DNA from 2 places in the Methylobacterium endophyticum genome. Region 1 is predicted to be linked to the other one. Evidence: riboswitches for the same ligand, from Rfam matches in the RefSeq annotation. Region 1 holds a riboswitch; the other holds the start of a gene.

Region 1 (14,868 bases):
GATCGGCCGCACATAGGCGATGTGGCCTTCGCCGAGAGCGGCGAGCTCGGTGGTGGAGATCTCGATCCGGGGAGTCGTGTCGTGCTGGGTCATGTCATGCCCTCCTTAAAGGCAGAGCGTCCGGCCGGACCTCGTCCCGAAGCGACGAGCCGGCAATGCTATAGATGGGGTCACTCGTCGCGCGCTGCGATAGCGATCTTGCGAATGACCCGCTCCGGCTCCGGCCGGACGAGATCGATGGACAGGAGGCCGTTCGACAGGTCGGCGCCGATCACCTCCATGCCGTCCGCGAGCAGGAAGGCCCGCTGGAACTGACGCGCGGCGATGCCGCGATGGAGGAAATGCTTCTCCCGCTCTTCGACCTGCCGCCCCCGGACCACGAGCTGATTCTCCTCGAGCATCACGTCGAGCTGGTCGCGGGTGAAGCCGGCCACCGCGAGGGTGATGCGCAGCCGGTCCGGCTGGTCCTCCGTGCGCGCGAGGCGCTCGATGTTGTAGGGCGGATAGCCGTCATTCGCCGCCTTGGAAACGCGGTCGAGGGCCTGCTCGATCTCGTCGAAGCCGAGCAGGAACGGATGTCCGAAGGGTGATGGACGCGTCATCTCTCGCAATCGTCCCTCGCGAAGCCCCCGGCGAGAACCGGAGCGGCACTTCGTGGCTGGCGAGGGCCCGCCTGCGCAGCACCCTCTCGGCGGAACGCCGATGGACTCGATATGGAGAGCCGCCCTCCCGCATCAAGGGCGGCCCCGGTCTCGCCGGGGGCCGGCGACCGTTCCGGGAGCTTTACGCATGTCATGCGGGATGAAACGGCAAAGCCGGCCCAGGGGAGCGTTGCACTTGGGTAACATTTTGGAATCGCTCTGATATTGCGCCGCGGCCTTGATCAACCGCCGCCACCTCGGATACTCCGGCGCCACGGATCACGGACGCCAGCGGCACACGCGCCGTCCATGGCGCCTGGGCGGCGTTCCCCGGCTCACCGGAGCGTCGCGCCGGCGGGATTTGCTCGCATCGGTTCACAAGGATCGCCCGGCCCGCGCCGATGCGGGTCCGGTGCCGGTCGCCACGGAGAGGCGGGAAGAACGATGGTCGCAGCGCAGGTTCAGACGACGGCTACGGCGCTCGGACGCATCGCGCTGGGCGCGGCGGCCCTCGCGGCGGTCTCCCTCGCCCTGCCCGCCTCGGCGCAGGACGCCAAGCCCGCCGCCAGGATCCCGCTCAAGTTGCAGCTCAACCGGCTGGAGCCGGCCGGCGATTCCTGCCGGACCTATCTCCTCGTCGACAACAGCCGGGGCACGGCGCTGAAATCCCTCAAGGTCGACATCTTCGCCTTCGATACGGACGGGGTCGCCCAGAAGCGGCTCGCCGTCGAGCTCGGGCCGATCGCCGACAAGAAGACCGTCGTGAAGATCTTCGATTTCGCCGGCCTCTCCTGCGCGAAGACCGGCCGGCTGCTGCTCAACGACGTGCTCGCCTGCGAGGGCGGGGAGGCCGGCCGCGAGTCCTGCCTGGAGCGCATCGAGACCGAATCCAAGGCGAGCGTCCCCTTCGACCGCTGAGGGCGGCCGCTCTTCGTTCCCGGCGCCGCGGGCGCCGGCAGGTCATTCTTTCAGGAGTCCGTCATGGATCCAGCATCCGCCCCGATCGAGGTCGTCCACGACTTCTCCTTCCTCGGCCTGTTCCTCCAGGCCGATCCGATCGTGAAGGGCGTGATGATCCTGCTGGTGGTCGCCTCGATCGCCTGCTGGACGGTGGTGTTCGAGAAGCTCGTGCGGCTCTCGGGCGCCAAGCGGCAGGCGCGCAGCTTCGCCACTCTGGTGGGCTCGGGGGGCACCCTCGACGGGAAGGGGACGGGGCTCGCGGCCCATATCACCCAGGCCGGGCTCGAGGCCTGGCGCGACCAGGACCCCACCGAGACCCGCGCCGAGCGCCGCGACAGGATCGAGCGCGCCATGCGGGCGGCGCTGGCCGTCGACGTGAAGCGCCTGCGCGGCGGCCTGACGCTGCTCGCCACCGCCGGCTCGACGGCGCCCTTCATCGGCCTGTTCGGGACGGTCTGGGGCATCATGAACTCGTTCTCGGCCATCGCGAAGAGCCAGGACACCTCGCTCGCGGTGGTGGCGCCGGGCATCGCGGAGGCGCTGTTCGCCACCGCCATCGGCCTCGTCGTCGCGATCCCCGCCGTGATGGCCTACAACAAGCTCACCGGCGACGTCAGCCATGTGCAGGGCTCCTTCGTGTCCAGCATCGCGACGCTCGGCAACCGCCTCGCCCGCGATCGCGGCGTGCAGAGCCGCGCGGCCGCGGCGGAATAATCCGCCTCCTTCCGAACGGTCGCGGGTCCCGGCGGGACCGCGCGGCGACAATGTCTTTCGGAAGCCGGTTCGCGGCCGCTTCCGGCCATGGCCCCGCGCGGGCCGGCCCATAGGAGGGCTCGACGATGGCGATGGGTTCCATCCGCTCCGGCGACGGCGGCGACGAGGACGGTCTCGACGACGTTCCGATGTCGGAGATCAACGTCACGCCGATGGTCGACGTGATGCTGGTGCTGCTGATCATCTTCATGGTCGCGGCGCCGCTCATGACAACGGGCGTGCCGGTGCAGCTTCCGAAGACCTCCGCCGCCAAGGTGGCGCAGGCCAAGAAGCCCCTGGAAGTCACCATCGACAAGGACGGCGCCCCCTCCATCGCCAAGGAGGTGTTCACGCCCGAGAGCCTGATGCCGAAGCTGCGCGCTTTCGCGGCCGAGGATCCCGGCCAGGTCGTGCTGGTGCGCGGCGACAAGGAGGTTCCCTACGGCCGGATCATGGAGATCATGGGTCTCGTGGGGCAGGCCGGCTTCACCAAGGTGTCGCTGATCGCGCAGTCGCCCGGCGGACCGGCGAAGGCGCCTGCCGCCGCTCCCGCCGCGCCCGCTGCTGGAGCGGCGCAGTAGCCCCATGAGCACCCTCGTTTCGACGGGCGAGCCCGAGCACAAGCCTTCCGGTCTCGTCGCCGCCTTCCTCGTCGCCCTGCTGATCCATGCCGGCGCCCTCGTCGGGATCGCCTATTACAGGCTCGCGCCGCCGGCGCCTCCTGGCGAGAACGTGATCTCCATCGACCTCGCGCCGCAGATGGCCGACGCCGAGACGGTGACGCCCAACGAGACCCTCGACGCCAGCCCCGCGCCGACCGAGACCGTCCCGACCGAAAAGCCCACCGAGGCCGAGCCGACCAGGCCCCCGGACACCACGGCGCAGGTCGCACCCGAGGAAACGGTCGCCGAGAAGCCTCCCGAGGCGGTCGAGCCGCCGCCGGCCGTGGCGCTCACCGAGCCGCCTCCGGAGGCCGTGCCGACGGAGCCGGAGAGCCAGGTCATCACCTCCGCCGCGACGCAGGCCGAGCCGCTGGCTCCGCCGCCGCCCGTCGCGAGGCCCGAGCCGCCCAAGCCCGTCAAGCCGGATCTCGAGAAGCTCAGGGAGCGCCGGGAGGCCAAGCTGAAGGCCGCCCGCGAGGAGCAGCGCCGCGAGCAGATCGAGGAGCAGCGCGAGAAGATCCTCAAGGAGCGCCGGGAAGCCAAGCTGAAGGCGGCCCGCGACGCCCGCGTCCGGGCCGCTGAGAGCGCCGGCAGCTCCGAGCGCTCTCAGGCTGCGACCTCGCGCCAGAGCGGCAGCGGGCAGGCGGCGCGCGGCAACGACCCGAACGCCATGGCGCAGTGGAAGGGCATGATCGCCTCCGCCATCCACGGGCGCATGAACCGCAACGCCGCCGCCGGCACCTCGGGGGGCGTCGCCACGGTGCGCTTCACCGTCTCGCGCGGCGGACAGGTGCTCAGCGCGGGGCTCGCCGGCAGCAGCGGCGTCGGCGCCATCGACAGCGCGGCGCTGGCGGCCGTGCGGGGCAGCCTGCCGGCGGCGCCGGCCGGCATCACGCAGCCGAGCCTCTCTGTCACGGTGCCGATGCGCTTCAGCCCCGGCCGGTAGATCCGGCCCGGCGATCGGCTGAGGACGGGGGGCGAGAAACGTCTGCCTTTCCGGGGCCGGCGTGGTAAGGAGGGGCGCGCCCGCGCCGTCGCGCCCCCTCGACGGAGCCGCGAGGCGTGCAATCCCGGCCCGCGCTCCCCATATCCCGCGTCGAGACCGGTATCGCGAACGAATAACGGCCGCGGCAGCAGCCGCCCGCGCCTCCTCGGCGCAGCCGTCAGAAAGGAACCCGATGAGCCAGGACGCCGACGCCCAGACGCGAGCCGCCGAACGCGCGGAGCGCGCCGACCGCATGGCGAAGGAAGGCGCCCAGGCCATGGCCGAACATCACGCCGCGTTGCGCGCCATCGACGAGCGCACCGTGCGCCTGCGCGCGCTGCGCCTCGCCAAGGAGGCCGCCGAGGAGGAGGCCAAGGCCCTGAAGGCCGCCGAGGCGGCCGCCGCCGCCCCGAAGAAGCGCAAGCGGTCCTGAGGCGCGCGATGGCTCCCTTCGACCGCCCCCGCCGCACCGGCGGCGACGCCCGCCAGGCCGCGGAGGCCGCCTTCCGGGCCGCGACCAGCCGGCCGGCCGCTCCGGCCCCCGCCGCGCCGAAGCTCCAGGCCGCCGTGCCCGGCGCCCGCGAGAGCGTGACGCTGCGTCTCGACAGCGCCGTGCTGGAGCATTTCCAGAAGGACGGTCCGGGCTGGCAGGACCGGATCAACGAGGCGCTGAAGCGCGCCGCCGGTCTCTGAGCCGGAGTGCGTCCAGGAGAAGCGTCCCGGTTCTCCATCCGGACATGGCGCTTCCGAAAGCGCCCGACGGGTCCTAACGCCCCGGCACCAGCCGGGCGCTGACCGTCAGTACGATCAGCAGCAGGCCGAGGGCGAAACGGGCCGGCGCGATCTCGCCGCCGATGGACGCCACCGCCGCGCGCGCGATCACGACGATCCCCACGAGCGGAAAGCCCAACTGCAACGCCAGCCGCAGAACCGTCCGCCACGTCCTCGGGCGCGGCGTCTGCGGGTGCCGGGCGCTCACCGCCGGACCGCCCCGCTGCGCAGGGGCGGCGCGGGCGGCGCGACGGGTACGTCCCGCCCCGGCAGGGGAAGCGCCGTGCTGCCCTCGCGCTCCAGGCGCGATACCGACAGGGGCTGTCCCCGGCCGCGCACCCTGTGCGCCCCCAGCGACAGGGCGCGGATGCCCGGCGGCAGCCGGTCGAGGCGCGCCAGCAGGTCGTCGGAGATGAGGATCGACGCGTCGAGCGGGCGGCACAGGCTCTCGATCCGGGCGGTCGCATTCACGGCATCGCCGAAATAGGCGATCTTGTGCCGGTCGACGCCGACTTCCGCCGTCACCACCGATCCGCCGTGGAGCGCCGCGCGCAGGCGCGGGACGGTGCCGAAGCGGGCCTGCCACGCCTCCGCCTCCGCCTCGATCCGGTCGAGTACATCGAACACGCAGGACACGCAGCGGGCGTTCTTGAGGCCGCGCTCCATCGGCCAGGTGATCATCGCCATGTCGCCGATATAGTCGTCCGTCGATCCGGCGTTGCGGCGCACCGGGTCGGCGAGCGTGGCGAAGACCGCGCCGAGATAGGCCTGCGCCCGGAGGTCCCCGTGGGTTTCCGCGAAGGCGGTGGAGCCGACCACGTCGAGGAACAGGAAGATGCGCTCCTCCATCACCGGCTGGTGGTAGCGGCCGACGAGGAAGTTCACGAAGACCTCGCCGCCGATGAGATCGCGCATCCGCACCACGAAGACGAGCAGCGCCGAGACCGCCAGCGAATAGGCCAGCACCCGCGGCGTGATCCTGACGGCGTTCGACAGGGTGTCGTCCGTGAGGCCGAAGGTCCAGACCAGGAGACCGCCCAGCGCGATGCCGAGCGCGATCATCAGCACGTAGGCGAGCTCCGCCGCCGGCACGTAGAGCATCGCCGGCAGCCGCCGCATGCGGGTCTGGAGCCCGGCGAGGATTAGCCCCCGGTCGAAGGCGAGGCCCGCCCCGCCCACGGCCAGGCCATAGACCAGCCCGGCCACCGGCGTGGCGCCGGCGGCGAAGATGATGTTGTAGAGGAGCCCGGCCCCGCCGCAGGCGAGCAGGAGGGCGACCCAGAACCAGCGGTGCTGCGGCAGCATCAGGCGGCGCCCCGCGCCGCCGGGGGAATTGTCCGCTTCACGTCACGCGGAATCGGGGCGAGGCTGAACACGGCGCGTCCCTGGTCTCGAAACAGGCCCTGAGAGGGGTGCCATCGCCATTGGTCATTCCCGTATGATGGCGCGAATAAGGCGCCCCCGCCCAACGAAGGATATGCGATGCCCCGCAGAGGACAGCCATGAGGATGCGCGGCTTCGGCGCGACAGGGATGCGCGTGCCGGTGATCGGCCAGGGGACGTGGCGGATCGACGGCGCGAGCCGTGGCGAGGCGGTGGCGGCGCTGCGCGCCGGGATCGACGCCGGCATGACCCATATCGACACCGCCGAGATGTACGGAGAGGCCGAGGCCATCGTCGGCGAGGCGATCGCGGGGATGCGCGAGGAGGTCTATCTCGTCTCCAAGGTAGTGCCGTCGAACGCCACCCGCCGGGGCACCGTGCGAGCCTGCGAGCAGTCGCTCCGCCAGCTCGGCACCGACCGGCTCGACTGCTTCCTGCTGCATTGGCCCAGCAGCCATCCGCTGGAGGAGACCATCGCCGGGTTCGAGGACCTGCGCCGCGACGGCAAGATCCTCGCCTGGGGCGTGAGCAACTTCGACGTGCCGGAACTCGACGAGGCGCTGCGCATCGCGGGGCCGTACCGCATCGCCTGCAACCAGGTGCTCTACCATCTCGGCGAACGCGCCATCGAGCACGCGGTGCTGCCCTGGTGCCAGAGGAACGGCGTCGCGATGGTGGGCTACTCGCCCTTCGGCAGCGGCGATTTCCCGAGCCCCCGCAGCCCCGGCGGCCAGGTGCTCGCGGCCATCGCGCGAGACCACGGCACCACCCCCTATGCGGTGGCCCTGGCCTTCCTCACGCGGCTCGACCACACCTTCACGGTGCCCAAGACCGGCCGGGCGGCCCGCGCCGTCGAGAACGCCTCGACGGGGGCCCTCGTGCTCGGCGAGGAAGAGATCGCGGCGATCGACGCGCAGTTCCCGCGCGGCCGGCGGCCGGCGACGCTGCCGATGCTCTGAGCAGCCCTGCCCGACGCGCTCAGGCGCTGAGCGCGGCCGGACGCGCAGACGCCGCCTGCGCGCCGACCCGGACGCGGTTGCGGCCCGCGCGCTTGGCCTCGTAGAGGGCGGCGTCCGCCTGGGCGAAGAGGTGCTCGATCACGGCCTCGGACGAGGGAGCGGCATGGGCGACGCCGACGCTGATCGTCGCGACGCCGCCGACCTCGGGCGCGTGCGGGATCTGCAAGCCGACCACCGCGCGGCGGATCCGCTCCGCGCAGGCCCGTGCCTCGGCCTCGCCCGTGCAGGGCAGGATCACCGCGAACTCCTCGCCTCCGATCCGGCAGGCGATCGCGTCGCGGGGATCGAGGAGATCGCGCAGGCAGGCGGCGACGGCCTGGAGCACGCCGTCGCCGACATGATGGCCGAAATGGTCGTTGAACCGCTTGAAGTGGTCGGTATCGAGCAGCAGCAGGGAGAGCGAGGCTCCTGTGCGGACCGCGCGTCTCCACTCGGCGGCGAAGACCTCGTCGTAGCGGCGCCTGTTCGGCAGTCCGGTCAGGCTGTCCGTGCGCGCCAGCGCCGCGAGCTCGGCGTTGGCGGTGCGGGACGAGGCTTCGGCGGCGGCGCGACGGACGATCTCGCGGTGCAACAGCCATGTCAGGCTGAGCGTCATCAGGATCAGGCCCGCCATGAGCGTGCCGATCATGACCGCCTTGGGCCGCCAGACGGCGGTGATGCTGTCGACGCCGACCGCCACGTCGACGATCAGCGGAAAGCCGTCGATATGCGCGAAGGCGTAGAGGCGCTCGACACCGTCGATGGCGGAGTTCGACACGAACAGGCCGCGCCGCTCCGTCTGGAAGCGGCGATAGGGCTCGCCGGCGGCGATGCTCCGGCCGATATTCTCCGGCTTGTAGGGGGAGCGGGCCAGCAGCGTCCCGTCCGCGAGGAACAGGTTGAGCGCGCTGCCCGAGGCGATGGTGAGCCGGGCGAACAGGGTCTGGAGATAATCGAGCCGGATCGCGCCGCTGACGATGCCGGTGAAGGCGCCGCCGGGGCTGACGATGCGCCGGCTCATGGGCACCACCTGCCGCCCGCTGACGCGCGAGGTCCTCGGGACCCCCATGACCAGCCCGAGATCCGGGTTCGCCTTGTGGCCGAGAAACTCCGGCAGATCGGCGAGGGAGACGGTCGAGGGCGTGCCGGCGATAGAGGAGAGCTCGACCCGGCCCTCCGCGTCGACGATCAGGATGGTGCCGAGCCCGGCGGCCGTGCTCGACCTGTCGAAGAGCGCGAGGCGGCGGATCGGCGGAGGCAGATCGCCGAAGATCGGCGTCCTGGCCTCCTCCGCCACGGCACGCAGCGAGAGGTCGTACATCTCGACGTTGCGCGCCACCGCCTGCTCGATGACGCCGAGCATGTTGGTGGCGCCGAGCTCCGCCTGCCGCCACGCCGCGTCGCGCAGGGCGAGGATGAGGTAGACGCCGAGCAGGCAGAGGCCGAGCGTCACGAACAGCCCGATGCACGCGATCAGGCGGGAGGCCCGGTCGTGCAGGTGCGTCGCGACGGCGTCCTTCCAGGCTGAGAGCATGAACCCTGTGTCCGGCCACCTCGTGCCGCGCAGCTTAAGGTCGCATAGGTGAGCGCCCCGCTACCGGACATGGTTAAGATCGGATGACGCCCGCGCTGTCCGGCGCGGGGGACCCCTCAGAGGCCGAAGAGCTTCTCGAGGAAGTTCTTGTCCTCGGCCGCCGGCTGCCGCGGCCGCTGCGACGGGGCCTGGGCCTGGCGCGGCGCCGGCTGCGGATCGCCGAGCAGCGCCCCGAGGAGGCCGCCGGGCGTCTGGCCGCTCGACACGGAGGCGGTGGTCTCCGGCGGCTTGCGCCAGCGGTTGAGGCCGGGCAGCGGCACGGGCGTCTGACCTTTCAGCGCCACGCCCATGTAGTTTCTCCAGATCTCGACGGGCAGATTGCCGCCCGACGCCTTCTTCGTCGGCTCGCCGTCGTCGTTGCCGAGCCAGATTCCGGTGACGAGGCTGCCCGAGTAGCCGATGAACCAGGCGTCGCGGAAATCCTGGCTGGTGCCGGTCTTGCCCGCGAGGTCCCAGCCGGGGATGTCGCCCTTCTTGGCCGTGCCGATCACGAAGGTCTCGTGCATCATGGCGTTCATCATGCCGACCGCGTTCGGGTCGATCACGCGGCCGAGGCTGCTGTCGGCGCGCTTGTAGAGGAGCTTGCCGTCCGGGCCCTTCACCGAGGCGATGACGTAGGGGATCACCCCGGTGCCGCCGTTGGCGAAGGCCCCATAGGCGCCGACCATCTCCAGCGGCGTCACCTCCGAGGTGCCGAGCGCGATGGAGCCGTTCGCCTGGAGGGCGGAGGAGATGCCGAGGCGCTGGGCCGTCTGCACCACGGCTTTCGGCCCGACCTCCTGGCCGAGGCGCACCGCCACCGTGTTCAGCGACAGCGCGAGCGCGGTGCGCAGCGTGACCGCGCCCTCGTATTGGTGGGAATAGTTCTCGGGCTGCCAGTTGCCGAGCTTGATCGGCGCGTCCTCGCGCACGGTGTCGGGCGTCGCGCCGCGCTCGACGGCGGCGAGATAGACGAAGGGCTTGAAGGACGAGCCCGGCTGGCGCTTGGCGGTCGTCGCCCGGTTGAACTGGCTCTGCGCGTAGTCGCGGCCGCCGATCAGGGCCCGGATGGCGCCGTCCGGCCGCATCGAGACCAGCGCGCCCTGCCCGACATTGTACTTGCCGCCCTTGGCGTTGAGCTCGTCGACGAGCGCCTTCTCGGCGGCGGCCTGGAGCGCGGGATCGACCGTGGTCTGCACGGCGATGTCGCTCTCGAACTTGCCGACGAAATCGTCGAGCACGTCCATGACGAGATCGGCCACGTAGTTGGCCGAGCCGCCGCCGCGCGTGCTCGCCGTCCGGGCCGGCTGGGCCAGGGCGACCTTCACGTCCTGGGGCTTGGCGAAGCCGAGCTCCTGCATCGCCGCGAGCACCTGCGCCGCGCGCGCCTGCGCCGCCGGCAGGTTGCGGTTCGGCGCGAGCCGCGAGGGCGCCTGCACGAGACCGCCGAGCATGGCGGCCTCCGCCAGCGAGACGTTCTTTGCCGGCTTTCCGAAATAGCGCTGCGCCGCCGCCTCGACGCCGTAAGCGCCCGCGCCGAAATAGACCCGGTTGAGGTAGAGTTCGAGGATCTCGTCCTTCGAATAGGTGTGCTCCAGCCAGAGCGCCAGGATCGCTTCCTGGATTTTTCGCGAAGCCGACCTTTCCGGAGTCAGAAAAAGATTCTTGGCGAGCTGCTGCGTCAGGGTCGAGCCGCCCTGCGAGACGCCGCGCCGGGTGATGTTCTGCGCCACCGCGCGGGCGATGCCCACCGGATCGACGCCCCAGTGGCTGTAGAAGCGCCGGTCCTCGATGGCGACGAAGGCGCGCGGCAGATAGGGCGGCAATTCCTTGATGCCGACCACCCGGCCGCCGGTCTCGCCGCGATTGGCGAGCAGCGAGCCGTCGCTCGCCAGGATCGCGATGTTCGGCGGCCGCTTCGGGACGGCGAGCTGGTCGATCGGCGGCAGTTGCGAGGCGTGATAGGCGATCAGGCCGGCGACCCCGATCAGCACCCACAGGCCGAGCACGACGCCCCCGTAGACGAGGCGGCCGAGGAACGAGCGCCGACGCCGCCCTCCCCCCGAGGAACCGCGTCCGCCGCCGCCGCGGGAACGCTGGGCACCGGTTCCGTTCGCACGCTTCGGCACGTCGCTTCTCGTCTGCGGGCTTTTCTGGCCGCCGCCTCCGGCGCGGTCGGCGCGCGACAGCCGCAGGTCGAGATCGCCGCGCGCGCCCGCACGGCCTTCCGGCACGTCGAAGTTCGGCTCGTCCCGTCCGGCGCGTGCTCTGCCCATCTGACCTGTCTTGAACCGCGTCCCAGCCGGCCGGGCATCGTCGTCGCCACGGCCGCAGACCGGTTTCGCACGGTAAATGCGGCTCCTTTAGGATCGCTTAACCAGCGCCCCCCCCCCCGGCTTCAGGGGCGTCGGCGGCCCTCCTTGCGGGCCCGCGTCATTCGGGTGGCGGCGTGGAAATCGTCGGGCTTGGTGCGCACCCAGGCGACGAATCGCGCGATCTCCGAATCGGCGCGCAGGGCCTCCACGTCCGACAGGCGCCGGGCGATCTCGGCCTCGCTGTAGCGGGCATGGATGGCGGAATGGCAGATCTGGTGCAGCCGCACCGTGCCGCCATGGCTGCCGCCCTTCAGTTTGGGCGTGAGGTGATGGAGGCTGGAACGGGAACTTAGCGGAATCGGCCTCTCGCAGAGCGGGCAGACCACGAGCGCGGCATCCGATGCGCCGCCCCCGCCCTCGTCCTCCGCGCTCCAGCGCCGCGCGCGCCGTCCCATGCCTCTCCCTCGTTCAGGCTGCCGCCCGGCATTGACAAGATTGGTATACCTCGACAGATTCGAACCGTTCCGAGGGGGGCCCCGAGACCGGGGGCTGAGATAGGGCGCGCCGCCCCGACCCTTGAACCTGATCCGGCTCATACCGGCGGAGGGACGGGAACCTGCGGCAACGCCTCCATAAGGCATCCGCGCCCATTCCGCCCTGCGACGAGATCCGGGTTGCTCCAACGCCAGGAGAGATCCCGATGAACGCACCCGTCCTGCCCAAAGACCTTCCGAAAGGAAGCCCCGAAACCGTGACCACCGGCCCCGTGACCGGCTCGCGCAAGGTCTACGCCACGGTCGCCGGCCGCGAGGACGTGCGCGTCCCCTACCGCGAGATCCTGCTGACCGACCCGAAGGAGCCGCCGGTCCGCGTCTACGACCCCTCCGGCCCCTATACCGAGACGGATGCCCGGATCGACCTCAACACCGGCCTGCCCGGCGTGCGCGAGCCCTGGATCGCCAAGCGCGGCTACGCGGCCATCCAGCCCCGCGCGGTGAAGCCCGAGGACAACGGGTTCGCGGCGGCCGACAAGCTCGTCGCCCCCTGCCCCGCCGAGCGCATCATCCGCAAGGCCGCCCCCGGCCAGATGGTGACGCAGTACGAGTTCGCCCGCGCCGGCATCGTCACCGAGGAGATGATCTACGTCGCCCACCGCGAGAATCTCTGCCGCGAGGCGATGCTGGAGCAGGCCGAGGCCAAGCTCGCCGACGGCGACAGCTTCGGAGCCTCGGTGCCGGCCTTCGTCACCCCCGAATTCGTGCGCGACGAGATCGCGCGCGGCCGGGCCATCATCCCGGCCAACATCAACCACACCGAAGTCGAGCCGATGGCCATCGGCCGCAACTTCCTGGTGAAGATCAACGCCAATATCGGCAACTCGGCGGTCACATCGTCGGCTGCGGATGAAGTGGAAAAACTGGTCTGGTCGATCCGCTGGGGCGCCGACACGGTCATGGACCTGTCGACGGGCCGCAACATCCACAACATCCGCTCCTGGATCGTGCGCAACTCCCCCGTCCCGATCGGCACCGTGCCGATCTACCAGGCGCTGGAGAAGGTCGGCGGCGATCCGCTCAAGCTCGACTGGGAGGTCTTCAAGGACACGCTCATCGAGCAGGCCGAGCAGGGCATCGACTACTTCACCATCCACGCGGGCGTGCGCCTCGCCTATGTCCCGCTGACCGCGCGGCGCGTTACCGGTATCGTCTCGCGCGGCGGCTCGATCATGGCGCGCTGGTGCCTCGCCGGGCACCGCGAATCGTTCCTCTACGAGCGGTTCGACGAGATCTGCGACATCATGCGGGCCTACGACGTGTCGTTCTCGCTGGGCGACGGCCTGCGTCCGGGCTCCATCGCGGACGCCAACGACGCCGCCCAGTTCGGCGAGCTCGAGACGCTGGGCGAGCTCACCAAGGTCGCCTGGGACAAGGGCTGCCAAGTGATGATCGAGGGCCCCGGCCACGTGCCGATGCACAAGATCAAGGTCAACATGGAGAAGCAGCTCCGCGAATGCGGCGAGGCGCCCTTCTATACCCTCGGCCCGCTGACCACCGACATCGCGCCGGGCTACGACCACATCACCTCCGGCATCGGCGCGGCGATGATCGGCTGGTTCGGCACGGCGATGCTCTGCTACGTCACGCCGAAGGAGCATCTAGGCCTGCCGAACCGCGACGACGTGAAGACCGGCGTCATCACCTACAAGATCGCCGCCCACGCCGCCGACCTCGCCAAGGGCCACCCGGCCGCGCAGCTACGCGACGACGCCCTCTCTCGTGCCCGCTTCGACTTCCGCTGGGAGGATCAGTTCAACCTGTCGCTCGATCCCGACACGGCGCGCAGCTACCACGACGAGACCCTGCCCAAGGACGCCCACAAGGTCGCGCATTTCTGCTCGATGTGCGGGCCGAAGTTCTGCTCGATGAAGATCACGCAGGACCTGCGCGCCGAGGTGCTGGCGATGGAGGAGGCCGGCGAGGTCATCCACACCGCCCCCGTCATGTCGAGCGCCGAGCGCGAGGCCGGGATGAAGGCGAAGTCGGAGGAGTTCCTGGCGGAGGGCGGCAAGCTCTACGTCGACGCCGCCGAGTAGACTGGATTTCGACGCCGATCGCGAAGGCCCGCCGCGGGATACCCCTGCGGCGGGCCTTTTCTATTCCAGGGCGGCAAGTTCTATTTCAGGGCGGCAAGCGGGTTGCAGCGCCCATCGAAGCCCTTCGCCTTCGGGGCGGTGATATCGAGCCGCGAGTTCGGCTCGGCGGCGTAGCCCCGGCTCAGGGCCGCGAGGATCAGGTCCGCCACCGCCCCGAGATCGGGCGGCGTGCCGAGCTCGACCTCCCGCTCGAAGTTCTTGGCCTCGTCGAAGTTCCTGGCCACGTCCTTGCGCACGAATCCCAGCGCCTTGAGCGCGGCGATCGACTCCTCGGATTGGCGCAGGCGCAGGCCATCCTCGGGCCGGAATCGGTAGGCCCCGGACGACGCCTCGCACAGCATCCGCGTATCCGACGGCAGGAAGATGCACTGGACGTAGCTCTGCGGGCGGCCATGCAGCTCCACGGCGATGAAGCGATCGTACGAGGTGTCGCGCGGCCCGGCCTCGTGGATCCGGGTGAGCCGCGAGAGGATCTCGCAGCGGTGGCGCGCGAGCGGCTCGCCCGCGATCGCGGACTCGGCCATCGCGCCGAGCGCGAGGACGGCGAGCGCCGCCGCCCGGAGGGAAAGAGTCATGTCAGTGGCATTCCGTCGTCGGGGCGATCCGGCCGCTGGGTGCCCTCCCCCCGAGCAGGAAGACGAGATTCGATCGTGGCGCAACGCCGCGTGGAATGTTTGGAATTTTGCGTTTCCGGCAACGCTTCGTTCACGTTCTCCGGGACGTTGCGCGCGCCGTTAAGGTCTCGCTAACGCGGTACCCGTTGAATGCTGGCATGTGTCTCATCCGCGAGGAGTTTAGCGATGAGCGAGATTGCTCCCATCCGGCCGGTGGAGCGGGCAGCCGCGCCCGTGACGGTCGATACCACCCCGAGCCCGCCCGCTCGCCCGGCGGCGCGCGAGGCGCAAGGCCCCGAGCAGAAGCTCGATCCGGCCGTCACCCTCGACATCAGCGCCGACGCCAAGCCCGAGCGCGCGGCGCGGGCCGAGACCGATTACAAGACGCAGTTCGTGCGCGACCCGGAGGCCAAGACCCTCGTCTACCAGGTCGTCGATCCGGCGAGCGGTGACGTAGTGGTGCAGCTGCCCTCCGTCACGGTCCTGAAGAATCGCGCCTACGCGGAGGCGAATGCCGCCCGCGCCGCCCCCGTCGCCCCGGTGATCCAGACGCCGGTCGA
Region 2 (14,868 bases), on a different contig from region 1:
GAGCGCGAAGCAGGCGTGGCAGCAGCAATAGTCGAACTCGATGCCCTGGCCGATGCGGTTCGGGCCGCCGCCGAGGATGACGACCTTCCTCTTGTCCGACGGCAGCGCCTCGTCGGCCACCGTGCCGGCGAAGGGCGCGACATAGGTCGAGTACATATAGGCGGTGGGCGCCTTGAACTCGGCCGCGCAGGTGTCGATGCGCTTGAACACCGGCCGCACGCCGAGCGACTTGCGAAGCGCCGTCACCTCGTCGTCCTGCTTGCCGGCCAGCACCGCGAGGCGCGCGTCGGAGAAGCCCGCCGCCTTGAGCTGGCGGAAGGCACCGGGCGTGGTCGGCAGGCCGTGGGCCTTCACGCGCTTCTCGAGATCGACGATGGCCTGGAGCTGCTCCAGGAACCACGGGTCGATCTTGCAGGAGGCATGCACCTCCTCGTGGCTGATGCCGAGGCGCAGCGCCTGCCCGACCTTCAGCAGACGGTCCGGCGTCGGCGTGCCGATGGCGGCCTTGATGGCGTTGTGGTCGTCGCCCTTGCCGAGCCCCTCGATCTCGATCTCGTCGAGGCCGGTGAGCCCCGTTTCCAGGGAGCGCAGCGCCTTCTGCAACGATTCCGCGAAGCTGCGGCCGATGGCCATGGCCTCGCCCACCGACTTCATGGCGGTGGTGAGCGTAGGCTCGGCGCCGGGGAACTTCTCGAAGGCGAAGCGCGGGATCTTGGTGACGACGTAGTCGATGGTCGGCTCGAACGAGGCCGGGGTCGCGCCGCCGGTGATGTCGTTGGCGATCTCGTCCAGCGTGTAGCCAACGGCGAGCTTGGCCGCGACCTTGGCGATGGGGAAGCCCGTCGCCTTCGAGGCGAGCGCGGACGAGCGCGAGACGCGCGGGTTCATCTCGATGACGATCATCCGGCCGGTGGCCGGGTCGATGGCGAACTGGACGTTCGAGCCGCCGGTCTCGACGCCGATCTCGCGCAGCACCGCCAGCGAGGCGTCGCGCATGATCTGGTATTCCTTGTCGGTCAGCGTCAGCGCCGGGGCGACGGTGATGGAATCGCCCGTGTGCACGCCCATCGGGTCGACGTTCTCGATGGAGCAGACGATGATGCAGTTGTCCGCCTTGTCGCGGACGACCTCCATCTCGTACTCCTTCCAGCCGAGCACGCTCTCCTCGATCAGGACCTCGTTCGTCGGCGAGGCGTCGATGCCGCGCTCCACGATGTCGAGGAATTCCTCGCGGTTGTAGGCGATGCCGCCGCCGGTGCCGCCCATGGTGAAGGAGGGGCGGATGATCGCCGGCAGGCCGACCTCGGCCAGCGCGATCAGCGCCTGCCCGATGGCGTGCTCGCCGTAGCGCTTGCGCCGCTCGCTCTCGCCCGAGTGCCATTTCTTCTCGAAGGCCGCGAGCGCGGCCGCGCGCTCGGCCGGATCGGCATTGGCCGCCTCGATGCGGGCGACCTCGGCCAGATACTTCTCGCGGTCGGCCTTCTTGGCGCCCGAGGCGTTGGCCAGCGCCGATTTCGGCGTCTCCAGGCCGATCTTGGTCATGGCGTCGCGGAAGAGGTGGCGGTCCTCGGCCTTGTCGATGGCCTCCGCCGTCGCGCCGATCATCTGGACGCCGAACTTGTCGAGCACGCCCATCCTCTGGAGCGAGAGCGCGCAGTTCAGCGCGGTCTGGCCGCCCATGGTCGGCAGGATGGCGTCGGGACGCTCCTTCTCGATGATCTTGGCGACGATCTCCGGCGTGATCGGCTCGACATAGGTCGCGTCCGCCATGTCCGGGTCGGTCATGATGGTCGCGGGGTTCGAGTTCACGAGGACGATCCGGTAGCCCTCCTCGCGCAGCGCCTTGCAGGCCTGGGTGCCGGAATAGTCGAACTCGCAGGCCTGCCCGATGATGATCGGCCCCGCGCCGATGATCAGGATCGAGGTGATGTCGGTGCGCTTGGGCATCGGGCGCCTTGTTCTTGAAGCTCGCGCGCGTCCGCCCCCTCGAAAGCCGCTCCGGCGTGAAGCCGGGCTCTCGAAGGGTGGCGCAGGCGCTCGGATGTTCGTCAGGCCCCGCGTTTACACGCAGCCGACCGGGTTTGAAAGGGCGTGGGCGGGGCGGCCGCCCTACGTCGTCTGGAGATGGAATTATTCCATTTATCAATATTTGCAGCGATATTGATCGTAATTGCAAATATTTGTAGGCAAAAATCGCGACGCCGAGCGTCGTCCATAGTCGAGAATCATTCGAGGAAACGTATGGCCCGTCTCAGAACGCTCCTTGCCGCGACGACCCTTTGCCTGGCCGCCGCAACGCCCGTCCTCGCGGCCGAGGTCACCATGAAGATGCTCAACAGCGGCCCCGGCGGATCGATGGTGTTCGAGCCGTCCTTCGTGAAGATCGCGCCCGGCGACAGCGTGAAGTTCCTGGCCACCGACAAGGGCCACAACGTCGAGACCGTGAAGGGCATGGCGCCGGAGGGCGCGACGCCGATCAAGACCACCGTCGGCAAGGACGAGACCGTCGTCTTCGAGAAGGAGGGCGTCTACGGCGTCAAATGCGCGCCGCACTACATTATGGGGATGGTCGGCGTGATCGTGGTCGGCACCAAGCTCGACAATCTCGAAGCGGCCAAGGCCGTGCAGCACGGCAAGCTCGCCGCCAAGCGCTTCGAGCCGCTCCTGGCCCAGGCCGAGGCGAAGTAGGCGAGGCGCCTCCGCCTTCGGGCCGGAAACGGTTCCGGGGGCGGTGTCAGAGGCCGGCGTAGAGCGCCGCCACCGCGCGGTCGATGGAGAGGTAGAACATCCCGAAGGCCACCACGGCCGCGGCGGCGAATTCGAGCGCGACGTTCCGCAGGGTCTGCGTCCGGCGCAGCACCTCGCGCCCGAAGAACACCGAGACCCAGGCGATGGTGAGCACCGCCGGCATGGCGAACAGGAAGGACCAGGTGCTCTCCACGCGGTCGAGCGCCGCGCCGGGCTCGATCAGGGCGCGGATGTTGCGCACCCAGGGGGCGTAGCAGGCGGCGTAGAGCGCCGTCATCCAGGACAGGCCCACGGCGACGCCGAAATGGAAAGTGAAGATCCGGTGCATCCGCGAGAAGTCGTCGCGCGCGTCGTCGAATGTCATCCGGCAGCCCCGATCCCGACAAGATCCCGCCGGCGCTCGTCGAAGAGGCGTCGCCGTTCGCGGGTGTCGTCGGAATGCAGGCGAATCCTGCGTTTTTTGTGACGCGCCGCCGCGAAGGCTCAGACCGTTTCCGGCTTGCCTTCGCGCATCAGCGCCACGAAGCGCTCGAACAGGTAGTGGCTGTCGCGCGGGCCGGGGGAGGCCTCCGGGTGGTGCTGCACCGAGAAGGCCGGACGGTCTGTGAGGGTCAGTCCGCAATTCGAGCCGTCGAAGAGCGAGACATGGGTCTCCACCGCCGTCGCCGGCAGGCTCTTCGGGTCGACGGCGAAGCCGTGGTTCATCGAGACGATCTCGACCTTGCCGGTGGTCTTGTCCTTCACCGGATGGTTCGCGCCGTGGTGGCCCTGCGGCATCTTCACGGTGCGGCCGCCGAGCGCCAGGCCCATGAGCTGGTGGCCGAGGCAGATGCCGAAGGTCGGCACCTTGGCGTCGAGCAGCGCGCGGATCACCGGCACCGCGTATTCTCCGGTCGCGGCCGGATCGCCGGGTCCGTTCGACAGGAACACGCCGTCGGGCTTGAGCGCCAAAATATCCTCGGCGCTGGTGGTGGCGGGCACGACGGTGACGTCACAGCCGGCCTCGGCGAGGAGCCGCAGGATGTTGCGCTTCACGCCGTAATCGATGGCGACGACCCGGTGGCCGCTGCCGGCGGGCCGGTTGCCGTAGCCGCCCTTCAGCGCCCACACCGTCTGCGACCACTCCGAGCGGTTCCTGCTGGTGACGGGGGGCACGAGGTCGAGCCCTTCCATGGGCGCGAGCGCGGCGGCGCGGCTCTTGAGCGCCTCGCGGTCGAAGTTGCCCTGCGGATCGTTGGCGATGACGGCGTTCGGCATGCCGTGGTCGCGGATCAGCGCGGTGAGGGCGCGGGTGTCGACCCCGGTGATGCCGACGATGCCGCGCGCCTTCAGCCAGGCGTCGAGATGGCTCGACGAGCGCCAGTTCGAGGGCTGGGTCACCGCCGCCGCGATCACGCAGCCGCGCACGCCGGAGGCCGGGGCCGCCTCGAGGCTCTCCAGGTCCTCGTCGTTGGTGCCGACATTGCCGATATGCGGGAAGGTGAAGGTCACGATCTGCCCGGCATAGGACGGGTCCGTCAGGATCTCCTGGTAGCCCGTCATGGCGGTGTTGAAGCAGACCTCGCCGTCCGCCACGCCGGTCTGGCCGATGCCGAAGCCTTCGAGCATCGTGCCGTCGGCGAGCACGAGGAGGGCGGTCGCCACGGGCTCCGACCAGGGAGCGGGCGAGGGCGCGGGGTGCGCGGGGGCGCCTTCGTCTTGCAGCATCGGCTCGATCTCGCTTATGTCCGGCCGGACCCGGCGCGCAGGGCGCGCCTGGGCGGCTCGATGGTTGCGGCGCTCATAGCGAGCGGGCCGCGACAGGGTCAATGTGGCCCCGGTGCCGGTCGGCCTCAACCCGCGCGGCGCGCGGGAGGCCCGAGCGTTTTATGAAACGAGGAATTCCATGTCGCTGCGTGAGCGCCTGACGGCCGAGATGAAGGAGGCCATGAAGGCCGGCGACAAGCCCAAGCTCGGCACCGTCCGCATGATTCTTGCCGCGCTGAAGGAGCGCGACATCGAGGCGCGCGGCGCCGGCAAGGAGCAGATCGGCGAGGAGGACATCCTCTCGCTGCTCCAGAAGATGATCAAGCAGCGCACCGAGACCGCGACCGTCTACGAGCAGGGCGGCCGGCCCGAGCTCGCCGAGACCGAGCGCGCGGAAGCCGCCATCGTCGCCGGCTTCCTGCCGCAGCAGATGGACGAGGCCGAGACCAAGGCCGCCATCGACGCGGCCATCGCCGAGACCGGCGCCGCCGGCCCGAAGGACATGGGCAAGGTCATCGCCGTGCTGAAGGGGAAGTTCGCCGGCCGCATGGATTTCGGCAAAGCCAGCGGGCTGGTGAAGGCGGCCCTCGCCGGCGGCTGACGCGCTCCGGCCACGGATGCGACGGGCATCCGTGGTTCTGCACGCAATCCCGAGGCCGATTCGGGCGAACGCGGAGAGGCGGGACTCCGGGTCGCCCGGCGCGGTATAGTCGGCGGTCAGACGTCGCCGCAGGTCCGTCGTGCGCTACCCGCCCCACATCCTCGAAGAGATCCGCACGCGCCTGCCGGCCTCCGACGTGATCGGCCGCCGCGTCCGGCTGAAGAAGGCGGGCCGCGAGTGGCGCGGACTGTCGCCGTTCAATTCCGAGAAGACGCCGTCCTTCTACGTGAACGACCAGAAGCAGTTCTACCACTGCTTCTCCTCAGGCAAGCACGGCGACGTCTTCACCTTCCTGATGGAGACGGAGGGCTTGAGCTTCCCCGAGGCCGTCGAGCGGCTCGCCGGAGAGGCCGGCGTCTCGCTGCCGGCGCCCTCCGCCGACACGCGGGCCATGGAGAGCAAGCGGCGCGGCGCCATCGAGGTCATGGAGATGGCGGCCGTCTTCTTCGAGGATCAGCTGCGCGGATCCGCCGGGGCGGCGGCGCGCGCCTATCTCGACAAGCGCGGGCTCGGGCCCGAGGTCCAGGCGCGCTTCCGCATGGGCTACGCGCCGCCCGGCCGCTACACCCTGCGCGACCATCTCGCCGCCAAGGACGTCGAGAAGGAGCTGATGGGCGAGCTCGGCCTGCTGGTGTCGGGCGAGGACATCGCCGTCCCCTATGACCGCTTCCGCGACCGCGTCATCTTCCCGATCTGCGACATCCGCGGCCGCGTCATCGCCTTCGGCGGCCGGGCCATGCAGGCGGATGCGAAGGCCAAGTACCTGAACTCGCCCGAGACGCCGCTCTTCCATAAGGGGCTGGGGCTCTACAACATCCATCAGGCCCGCAAGGCCGCGCATGAGCGCGGGACGATCGTCGCCGTCGAGGGCTATGTCGACACCATCGCCATGACGCTGGCGGGGCATCCGAACACGGTCGCCTCCCTCGGCACGGCGCTCACCGAGGAGCAGCTCGCGCTGCTCTGGCGCCATGCCGACGAGCCGATCCTCTGCTTCGACGGCGACAAGGCCGGGCAGCGCGCCGCCTACAAGGCGCTGGACGTGGCGCTGCCGATGCTGGAGCCCGGTAAGTCGCTGCGCTTCGCGCTCCTGCCCGGGGGCCAGGACCCGGACGATCTCCTGCGCTCCGGCGGCTCTTCGGCCGTGAGCAAGGTGCTGGAGGCGGCAAAGCCCCTCGTGGAGCTGCTCTGGACCCGCGCCCTCGAGACCGGATCGGCGGATACGCCCGAGCGCCGCGCCGGGCTCGCGCGCGGGATCCGGGACACGGTCGCCGTGATTCGCGACGAGACCGTGCGGCGCTACTACCGCGACGAGATCGAGGAACGGCTGCGTGGTCTGTCCCCGCGCGCGGCTGCCATGCGTGGCGGTACGGGCGGGGAGGGGGCTTTCCGGCGGCGGCCGAGGCCCGGCGATCCGCCGCCGTCGCCCCGGCTGACGGGGGGGCCGAGCCCGCTGCTCGCGCGCTCCTCCGGCTTCTCGGGCACCGGCAACGTGCGCGAGGCGATGATCGTCGCGAGCCTCCTCGCCCATCCCGATCTCCTCGGCGCGCAGGAGGAGGTGCTGGCCGAACTCGATTTCGAGGATGCCGACGCCGTGGCGCTGCGCTCCTTCCTGCTCGACCGCGCCGCCGAGGGCGACGAAGGGGTGGCGGAGGTTCTGGAGACGCGCCTCGTCCGGGTCGGGCTCGACGGAGCGGCCGCCCGCCTCGCCGCCAGGGTGCGGCCCGGCGACCGCTGGGCGCTCGATCCCTTCGCCGACCCCCTGCGATTGGATGACGCGTTGAGGCAGGCCGTGATCTTGCACCGTAAGGCGGGCGCGCTAAATAGCGAACTCAAGCAGGCCGAGCGGGCATTGGTCGAAGAGGAAACCGAGGCCAATTTCGCGTGGCTCTGCGACGTCAAGGAGCGCTTGGCGGTGATCGCCGGAGCCGAGACCGACGCGGGCTTGCCTGAGTCGACCGACTCGACCAACGACTGAAGCTCGTGCAAAGGCCGGGAGCGGGGTAGCGCGACGGTTACGCGTGCCCGCGTGGTTAACAGTCGGTCAAGCGTCTCGCTTGCATACCGAGGGACAGGAACGGCGCGAGCGGCCCGCTGGGCGGCGACGCGCCAACGGCATTTGCGGCTTCGGGGAAGCGGGTCCCCGTTTCGCCGCCACGAAACAATAGGCTGAGCATGGCGACGAAGGCAACTGAACGGGACGATGCGGACACCGCTCCGGAGCAGCAGACGGATGGCCCGCTGCTCGACCTGACGGATGCCTCGGTCAAGCGGATGGTGAAGCTCGCCAAGAAGCGCGGCTACATCACCTATGAGGAGGTCAACGAGGTCCTGCCGGAGGGGCAGTCGGATCCCGACCAGCTCGAGGACGTGCTCGCCCAGCTCTCCGAGATGGGCATCAACGTCGTCGAGGCCGAGGAGACCGACGAGAACGCCTCCGAGCGTCCGGCGAACGCCGAGGGCGCGGACGACGAGGAAGGCGGCGAGGGGACCGAGGTGGCCGAGGTCGCCCCGGCCCGCGCGGTCGCCGTGCGCGAGACCACCGCCAAGGAGCCCACCGACCGTACCGACGACCCGGTGCGCATGTATCTGCGCGAGATGGGCTCGGTGGAGCTGCTCTCCCGCGAGGGCGAGATCGCCATCGCCAAGCGCATCGAGGCCGGGCGCGAGGCGATGATCGCGGGCCTGTGCGAGAGCCCGCTGACCTTCCAGGCCATCATCATCTGGCGCGACGAGCTGGTGGAGGGCAAGGTCCTCCTGCGCGACATCATCGATCTCGAGGCCACCTATGCGGGCCCCGATGCCAAGAACGCGCCCCAGGTCGCCGCCGACGGCGAGGAATCCGAGGAGGGCGACGAGGCCGAGCCGGCCGCGCCCGAGGGCGGCGACGACGACGACGACATGGAGAACAACGTCTCGCTCGCGGCCATGGAGGCCGAGATCAAGCCGCGCGTGCTCGAGACCTTCGACGCCATCGCCAACAACTACCGCAAGCTGCGCAAGCTCCAGAACGAGGATTCCGACCTCAAGGCGGCCGGTGGCCAGCCGGTGGCCGGCGGCGAGCGCAAGCAGGGCGACCTCAAGGACATCGTCGTCGGCGAGGTGAAGTCGCTGTCGCTCAACAACAACCGCATCGAGGCGCTGGTCGAGCAGCTCTACGACATCAACAAGCGCCTCATCTCCCACGAGGGGCGGCTGATGCGCTACGCCGAGAGCCATGGTGTCGCCCGCGACGAGTTCCTGCGCCACTACCAGGGCTGGGAGCTCGACCCGAACTGGATGGCCCGCGTCGGCACCCTCGGCGGCAAGGGCTGGAAGAACCTCGTCGAGAAGGGCTCAGGAGAGGTCGCGCGCCTGCGCGAGCAGATCCTGACGCTCGCCTCCGAGACCGGCCTCCAGATCGGCGAGTACCGCAAGATCGTCAACATGGTCCAGAAGGGCGAGCGCGAAGCCCGTCAGGCCAAGAAGGAGATGATCGAGGCCAATCTCCGGCTCGTGATCTCCATCGCCAAGAAGTACACCAACCGCGGCTTGCAGTTCCTGGACCTGATCCAGGAGGGCAATATCGGCCTGATGAAGGCCGTCGACAAGTTCGAGTACCGGCGCGGCTACAAGTTCTCGACCTACGCGACCTGGTGGATCCGGCAGGCCATCACCCGCTCCATCGCCGACCAGGCCCGCACCATCCGCATCCCGGTGCACATGATCGAGACGATCAACAAGATCGTCCGTACCTCGCGCCAGATGCTGCACGAGATCGGCCGCGAGCCGACCCCGGAGGAGCTGGCCGAGAAGCTGGCCATGCCTTTGGAGAAGGTCCGGAAGGTCCTCAAGATCGCCAAGGAGCCGATTTCCCTGGAGACGCCCATCGGCGACGAGGAGGATTCGCATCTCGGCGACTTCATCGAGGACAAGAACGTCGTCCTGCCCATCGACGCGGCGATCCAGAGCAATCTGCGCGAGACGACGACGCGCGTTCTCGCCTCGCTGACGCCGCGCGAGGAGCGTGTGCTGCGCATGCGCTTCGGCATCGGCATGAACACCGACCACACCCTCGAGGAGGTCGGCCAGCAATTCTCGGTGACGCGCGAGCGCATCCGCCAGATCGAGGCGAAGGCGCTGCGCAAGCTCAAGCATCCCTCGCGCAGCCGCAAGCTGAGGAGCTTCCTCGACAACTGAGATGACGCGGCCGGCCCGAATCCGGACCGGCCGCAACCGTTCTCTGTGTCCTGGCCGTCGGACTCCATCGCGATACTCTCGAGGCGGCCGGGCGATGTCTCGCGCTCCATGGCGCACCCGGTCCGTTCGTGGCGTTGTCCGCCGGTCGCCGTTCGGTTGCCGGCATTGCTTTCGGCCCGCCGCGACGTCCGGTCGGAACATAAGTGGAACGCCTGCGGAGAATCGGCTACCGTCGAACGACTCGACCGAAATCGTCCCCGGAGGCCGCCGCTCGTCACGATCCTCATCGTCCCGATCCTTGCCTCCCGGTTCCCCGCACCCATCTTGGCCATATGCTCCACAGAGGCTCAAAAACGCCCCAGCCTCCGACCGCCGACGCCGACGGCTCGGAGGCCGACGACGTTCCCTTCGGGCTGCTTCAGGAATGCGTCGCGATCCGCGACTGGATGCTGAGCGAGGGCGTTCGCCTGGAGAAGGCGGACGACCTGCTGGCCGGGCTCGCGGAGCGGCTGAACCGGGTCGACGTGCCGGTCGACCGGGCGAGCACCGCCATCGACACCCTGCATTCGGAATATTCCGGCGTCGGCCGGTTCTGGACCCGCGAGGGCGGCACCACCGTGCGGCTGTTTCCGCATGGCGAAGCCTCCGACAGGGCCTATCGCGAGAGCCCGTTCTTCACGGTCCACGAGACGGGGCAGTGGCTGATCCTCGACCTCGCGGAGACCCCGGACGATACCTATGCGGTCATCCCGGAGCTGAAGGCCGGCGGCTACACGCATTACATCGTCGCGCCGGTGATCTTCACCCACGGCAACAAGAACGGCATCACCTTCGCCACCCGCGCCGAGGACGGATTCCGCGACGAGGACATCGCCATCCTGCGCTTCATCATGCCGACGCTGGCGGCGGTGATGGAGATGCGCATCGTCAACAAGCAGCTCGACCATGTGCTGCGCATCTATGTCGGCGACGAGCCGCACAAGGCGATCCTCTCCGGCGCGATCCGCCGGGGGCATGTCCAGCGCATCCGCTCGGCGATCTTCTTCGCCGACATGCGCGACTACACCCGCACCACCGCCGTGATGACGCCGGAGGAGGCGGTGGACCTCCTGAACATCTTCTTCGACTGCCTCGTCCCGGCGATCGAGCGGGAGGGCGGCGAGGTGCTGAAATATCTCGGCGACGGACTGCTCGCGATTTTCCGCGAGACCGGGGATGATCTCGGCGGCGCCGCCAAGGGCGCGCTGACGGCGGCGCAGGCCGCCCTCGCGGCGCTGGACGAGGCGAACGAGCTCGGCCGCTTCGAGTCGCCGGTGGCAGCGGGCATCGCCCTCCATCACGGGGAGGCCGCCTACGGCAATGTCGGCTCGGGGGCGCGGCTCGACTTCACCGTCATCGGCCGCGACGTGAACCTCGCGAGCCGGCTGGCGCAGCTCAACCGGCGGCTCGGCGAGCCGCTGCTGATGTCGAAGCCCTTCGTGGACTTCCTCTGGGACGACCCGGAGCCGCTGGGCGAGCACATGCTCGACGGGTTCGACGAGGCGATCGGCGTCTTCCGGCCGGCGCGCCGGCCGAAGAAGGGCGCGCGCCGGCCGCGTCCCGGCGCCGGCTCCGGGGTTGACCGGGTGCCCGCTTAGGGCCACATCTCTGCGTGTTCCAGGGAGATCCCCGACAAGGGGCTGAGAAACCGCTGGGCGCGACGGTCTTGTCGCGCGGCGCGGAAATCCTTCGAACCTGATCCGGTTCACACCGGCGTAGGGATTGGACCGGGGCCGTTCGAGGCCCGCAGCATCCTCGAAGAGGGCTGAAGGAACCGATCCCTGCGGGCCACCGCGGAGGAGTTCCTTGGTTTCCGTCGATTTTCCCGGCACCGGCGGCCCGATCGGGCTGCGCCGCGTCTCCGCCTCGACCGCCCCCCGATCCGCGCTGCCGCAGCGGGCGGACGTGGTCGTGATCGGCGCGGGGCTGATCGGCCTGTCCGTGGCGTGGACGCTCGCCGGGCGGGGCCTGTCCGTGGCCGTGATCGAGCGCGAGAGCGTGGGGGCAGGCGCCAGCCTCGCGGCGACGGGGATGCTCGCGCCGGCCGCCGAGCACGAGCCGGGCTCCGACCTGCTGCTGCCGCTCGCCATCGAAAGCCTGCACCGCTGGCCGGCGTTTCGCGATGCGCTTCAGGCGGCCTCCGGCATCGGCATCGACTATCGCGAGGACGGCACCCTGGTGCTCGCCATCGGGCGCGACGAGGTCGAGCGGCTGCGCTTCCGCCACGATCTCCAGCGCCGCTCCGGCGTCGCGGCGGAGTGGCTGAGCGGGGAGGCCGTGCGCCGGCGCGAGCCGATGCTGCGGCCCTCCGTCACCGCCGGCATCCTCTGCCCGCTCGATCATCAGGTCGATCCGCGCCTGGTGATGGCGGCTCTCGACGCCGCCTGCCGCTCGGCGGGCGTCGCGGTGGTCGAGGGCTGTGCGGTCGAGGGGCTCGATTGGGCGGGAGGCCGGGTCTGCGGCGTGCGTACCGCTTCCGGCCCGGTGGCCGCCGGGATCGTGATTGTCGCCTCGGGAGCCTGGAGCGGCGAGGGTGGTCTGCTACCGGAGCATCTGGCGCTGCCGGTGCGTCCCCTCAGGGGCCAATCGCTGGCGCTGCGCACCACGCGGCACACGGGAACGCTCACGGGCATGGTCTGGACCGAGCAGGTCCATATCGCTCCGAAATCGGACGGGCATCTCATCGTCGGCGCCACGGTGGAGGATTGCGGCTTCCGGCCGGGCGTCACCGCCGGCGGCCTCTACGCTCTGCTCGAAGGCGCGCGACGGGTGCTGCCGGGCATCGAGGAGATGGAGGTGGAGGCCGTGTGGAGCGGCTACCGGCCGACCTCCGACGACGACGCCCCGATCATCGAGGCGCTGGCGCCCGGTCTCGTCGCCGCCACCGGGCATCACCGCAACGGCTATCTGCTGGCACCGATCACCGCCGATGCGGTCGCCGAGCTCGTCACCACGGGCGCGCTGCCGGACATGGCGAGACCCTTCTCACGCGCCCGTTTCGGCGGGCAGGGGAGCTTGAGGGCATCGGCATGAAGCTCACCGTCAACGGCGCCCCCCGCGAGAGCGAGGCCGCCGATATCGAAGCCCTGTTCCGCATCGAGGCCGAGGAGACCGGCATCGAGAGCCCACAGGGCATCGCCATCGCGCTCAACGGGCGCGTCGTCCGCCGCAGGGACTGGCCGCAGACGCCGGTGAGCGAGGGCGACCGCATCGAGATCGTGCGCGCCATGCAGGGAGGTTGAGAGCCATGAACGACACCGTCACGCCCCTTCGCGCTCCGGACGACGACGCCCTCGTCATCGCCGGCATCCGCTTGTCCTCGCGGTTGTTCATCGGCACCGCCGGCTATCCGAGCCAGGCGATCATGCGCGATGCGGTCGCCGCCTCCGGCGCCGAGGTCGTCACCGCCTCGATCCGCCGGGTCTCGCTCCAGGGCCACGGCTCGGACACCGTGCAGATGCTGAAGGGCAGGCGCTTCCTGCCCAACACAGCCGGCTGCGAGACGGCGCGCGACGCGATCATGACCGCCGAGCTCGCCCGCGAGGCCCTCGACACCACCTGGATCAAGGTCGAGGTCATCGGCGACCGCGAGACGCTCTATCCCGACGCCGCCGAGCTGATCGCCGCCTGCCGGCATCTCGTGGACGACGGCTTCACCGTGCTGCCCTATTGCAATGATGACCCCATCGTCTGCCAGCGGCTCGCCGATATCGGCTGCGCGGCGGTGATGCCCATGGGCTCGCTGATCGGCTCGGGCATGGGCGTCGCCAACCCGGCCAATCTCGAGCTGATCTGCCGCCGCGCCGAGGTGCCGGTGATCGTCGATGCCGGCATAGGCACGGCTTCCGATGCGGTCATCGCCATGGAGCTCGGCGCCTCCGGCTGCCTGCTCAACACGGCGGTGGCCAAGGCCGACGATCCGGTGCGGATGGCCCGCGCCATGCGCCACGCGGTGGAGGCGGGACGCCACGCCCATCTCGCCGGGCGCATCCCGCGACGGGGCCGGGCCGAGCCGTCGAGCCCGCAGCTCGGGCTGGTGGGATCGTGAGGCTGCCCTCGCCGCTGCTCGTCGTCACCGATCGGCACGCGGGGAAGGCCGATCTCGTGGACACCCTGCGCGCGGTGCTCGATGCCGGCGCGCGCTGGATCTGGTTCCGCGACAAGGACATGGAGCCCGCCCGGCGCCTCGCGCTCGGGGAGGCCGTGGCGGTCTGCGTCCGGCATGCCGGCGGCAGGCTGACGGTCGGCGGCGACACGGAGCTCGCGGTGGCGCTCGGCGCCGACGGGGTCCATCTCCCCGGCGGGTCGGGTGCGCCCGCCGTCGAGGCCGCGCGCCGCCTGTTGCCGGAAGCAGCCCTCGTCGGCATCTCAGCGCATGGTCCCTCGGACATCGCGGCGGCCGCCGCCGCAGGTGCGGATTACGCGACGCTCAGCCCCGTCTTCGAGACCGCGAGCAAGCCGGGCTACGGTCCGGCCCTCGGGGTCGAGGGCCTGCGCGCCGCTTCGGCTCTCGGCCTTCCGGTGATCGCGCTCGGGGGAATCACCTCTGGGACCATCGCGCCCTGCATGGCGGCGGGCGCGGCTGGCGTCGCGGTGATGGGCGAGCTGATGCGGGCGGCCGACCCGAAAGCCACGGCCCGCGCCTGCCTCGCCGCCCTCGAGGGTCGGCCGGCCGATTAATACGGTTTCCGGTCGATGCGTTCGGCCCCGTCCGGCTCCCCTCTCCCCCCTGCGGGAGAGGGTGGCCCGCGAAGCGGGTCGGGTGAGGGGAGCGACAGTGCCGGATAGCGCGCGCTCCCCTCTCCCGACCCTCGCTGACGCGAGGCCCACCCTCCCCCGCAAAGGGGGGAGGGAGACACGCGTGGCCGAACGCATCACGGAGAACCGGGACCCACTTCTCCTGGATAGACTCTAACGAAGCGCGTCCCGCAGGTCGTCCAGGATCGCCCGGACCTGCGCTTCCGCGTGCGGGACGCCCTGGCCGGTGTCGATGACGTAATCGGCGCGGGCGCGCTTCTCCGCGTCGGGGATCTGCCGGGCGAGGATCGCGTCGAGGAGCGCCGGGCTCATGCCGTCCCGCGACAACACGCGCGCCCGCTGGACCTCGGCGGGGGCGCTGACCACGGCGACCCTGTCGCAGTCCCTGTCGCTGCCGGTCTCGTAGAGCAAAGGGATGTCCAGCACGACCACGGGGGTCTCTCCGTGCTCCGCGAGGAAGCGCCGGCGCGTCTCGCCGACGCGCGGATGGACGATGGCGTCGAGTTCGGCGAGCTTGTCCGGGTCGGCGGTGACGACGGCGCGCAGCGCGCTCCGGTCCACCGCGCCGTCCGGCGCGAGCACCCCCGGAAAGGCCGCATCCAGCAGCCCCGCCACCTCGCCGCCGGCCCGGTAGAGATCGGCCACGGCCGCATCCGCGTCGTGGACCGGAACCCCGAGGTCGCGGAAGATCGCGGCCGTCGTGGACTTGCCCATGCCGATGGAGCCGGTGAGCCCGA

What was found. A riboswitch is a leader RNA that binds a small molecule or an ion and turns the genes downstream of it on or off. The one in region 1 is predicted to bind thiamine pyrophosphate.
Positions count from the first base shown of each region.
Region 2: it holds a riboswitch for thiamine pyrophosphate, as region 1 does, so the genes downstream of both, thiO (glycine oxidase ThiO) here and thiC (phosphomethylpyrimidine synthase ThiC) in region 1, are expected to answer to the same signal.

Region 1 is NZ_JBNHES010000001.1:504,913-519,780, forward strand. It holds gene ACP56T_RS02415 (BQ00720 family protein) at 1-93, opposite strand, end outside; gene ACP56T_RS02420 (Hsp20 family protein) at 171-602, opposite strand; gene ACP56T_RS02425 (Tat pathway signal protein) at 1,086-1,559, shown strand; gene ACP56T_RS02430 (MotA/TolQ/ExbB proton channel family protein) at 1,623-2,315, shown strand; gene tolR (protein TolR) at 2,441-2,935, shown strand; gene tolA (cell envelope integrity protein TolA) at 2,940-3,962, shown strand; gene ACP56T_RS02445 (hypothetical protein) at 4,195-4,434, shown strand; gene ACP56T_RS02450 (BrnA antitoxin family protein) at 4,443-4,694, shown strand; gene ACP56T_RS02455 (hypothetical protein) at 4,768-4,980, opposite strand; gene ACP56T_RS02460 (adenylate/guanylate cyclase domain-containing protein) at 4,977-6,077, opposite strand; gene ACP56T_RS02465 (aldo/keto reductase) at 6,275-7,114, shown strand; gene ACP56T_RS02470 (GGDEF domain-containing protein) at 7,134-8,687, opposite strand; gene ACP56T_RS02475 (transglycosylase domain-containing protein) at 8,804-11,002, opposite strand; gene ACP56T_RS02480 (HNH endonuclease family protein) at 11,125-11,496, opposite strand; TPP riboswitch at 11,559-11,667, shown strand; gene thiC (phosphomethylpyrimidine synthase ThiC) at 11,742-13,634, shown strand; gene ACP56T_RS02490 (hypothetical protein) at 13,715-14,269, opposite strand; gene ACP56T_RS02495 (hypothetical protein) at 14,495-14,868, shown strand, end outside.
Region 2 is NZ_JBNHES010000002.1:280,092-294,959, reverse strand. It holds gene carB (carbamoyl-phosphate synthase large subunit) at 1-1,947, opposite strand, end outside; gene ACP56T_RS03900 (pseudoazurin) at 2,242-2,688, shown strand; gene ACP56T_RS03895 (hypothetical protein) at 2,735-3,112, opposite strand; gene carA (glutamine-hydrolyzing carbamoyl-phosphate synthase small subunit) at 3,232-4,455, opposite strand; gene ACP56T_RS03885 (GatB/YqeY domain-containing protein) at 4,634-5,095, shown strand; gene dnaG (DNA primase) at 5,235-7,133, shown strand; gene rpoD (RNA polymerase sigma factor RpoD) at 7,331-9,334, shown strand; gene ACP56T_RS03870 (adenylate/guanylate cyclase domain-containing protein) at 9,667-10,971, shown strand; TPP riboswitch at 10,984-11,113, shown strand; gene thiO (glycine oxidase ThiO) at 11,180-12,406, shown strand; gene thiS (sulfur carrier protein ThiS) at 12,403-12,615, shown strand; gene thiG (thiazole synthase) at 12,621-13,421, shown strand; gene ACP56T_RS03850 (thiamine phosphate synthase) at 13,418-14,053, shown strand; gene coaE (dephospho-CoA kinase) at 14,285-14,868, opposite strand, start outside.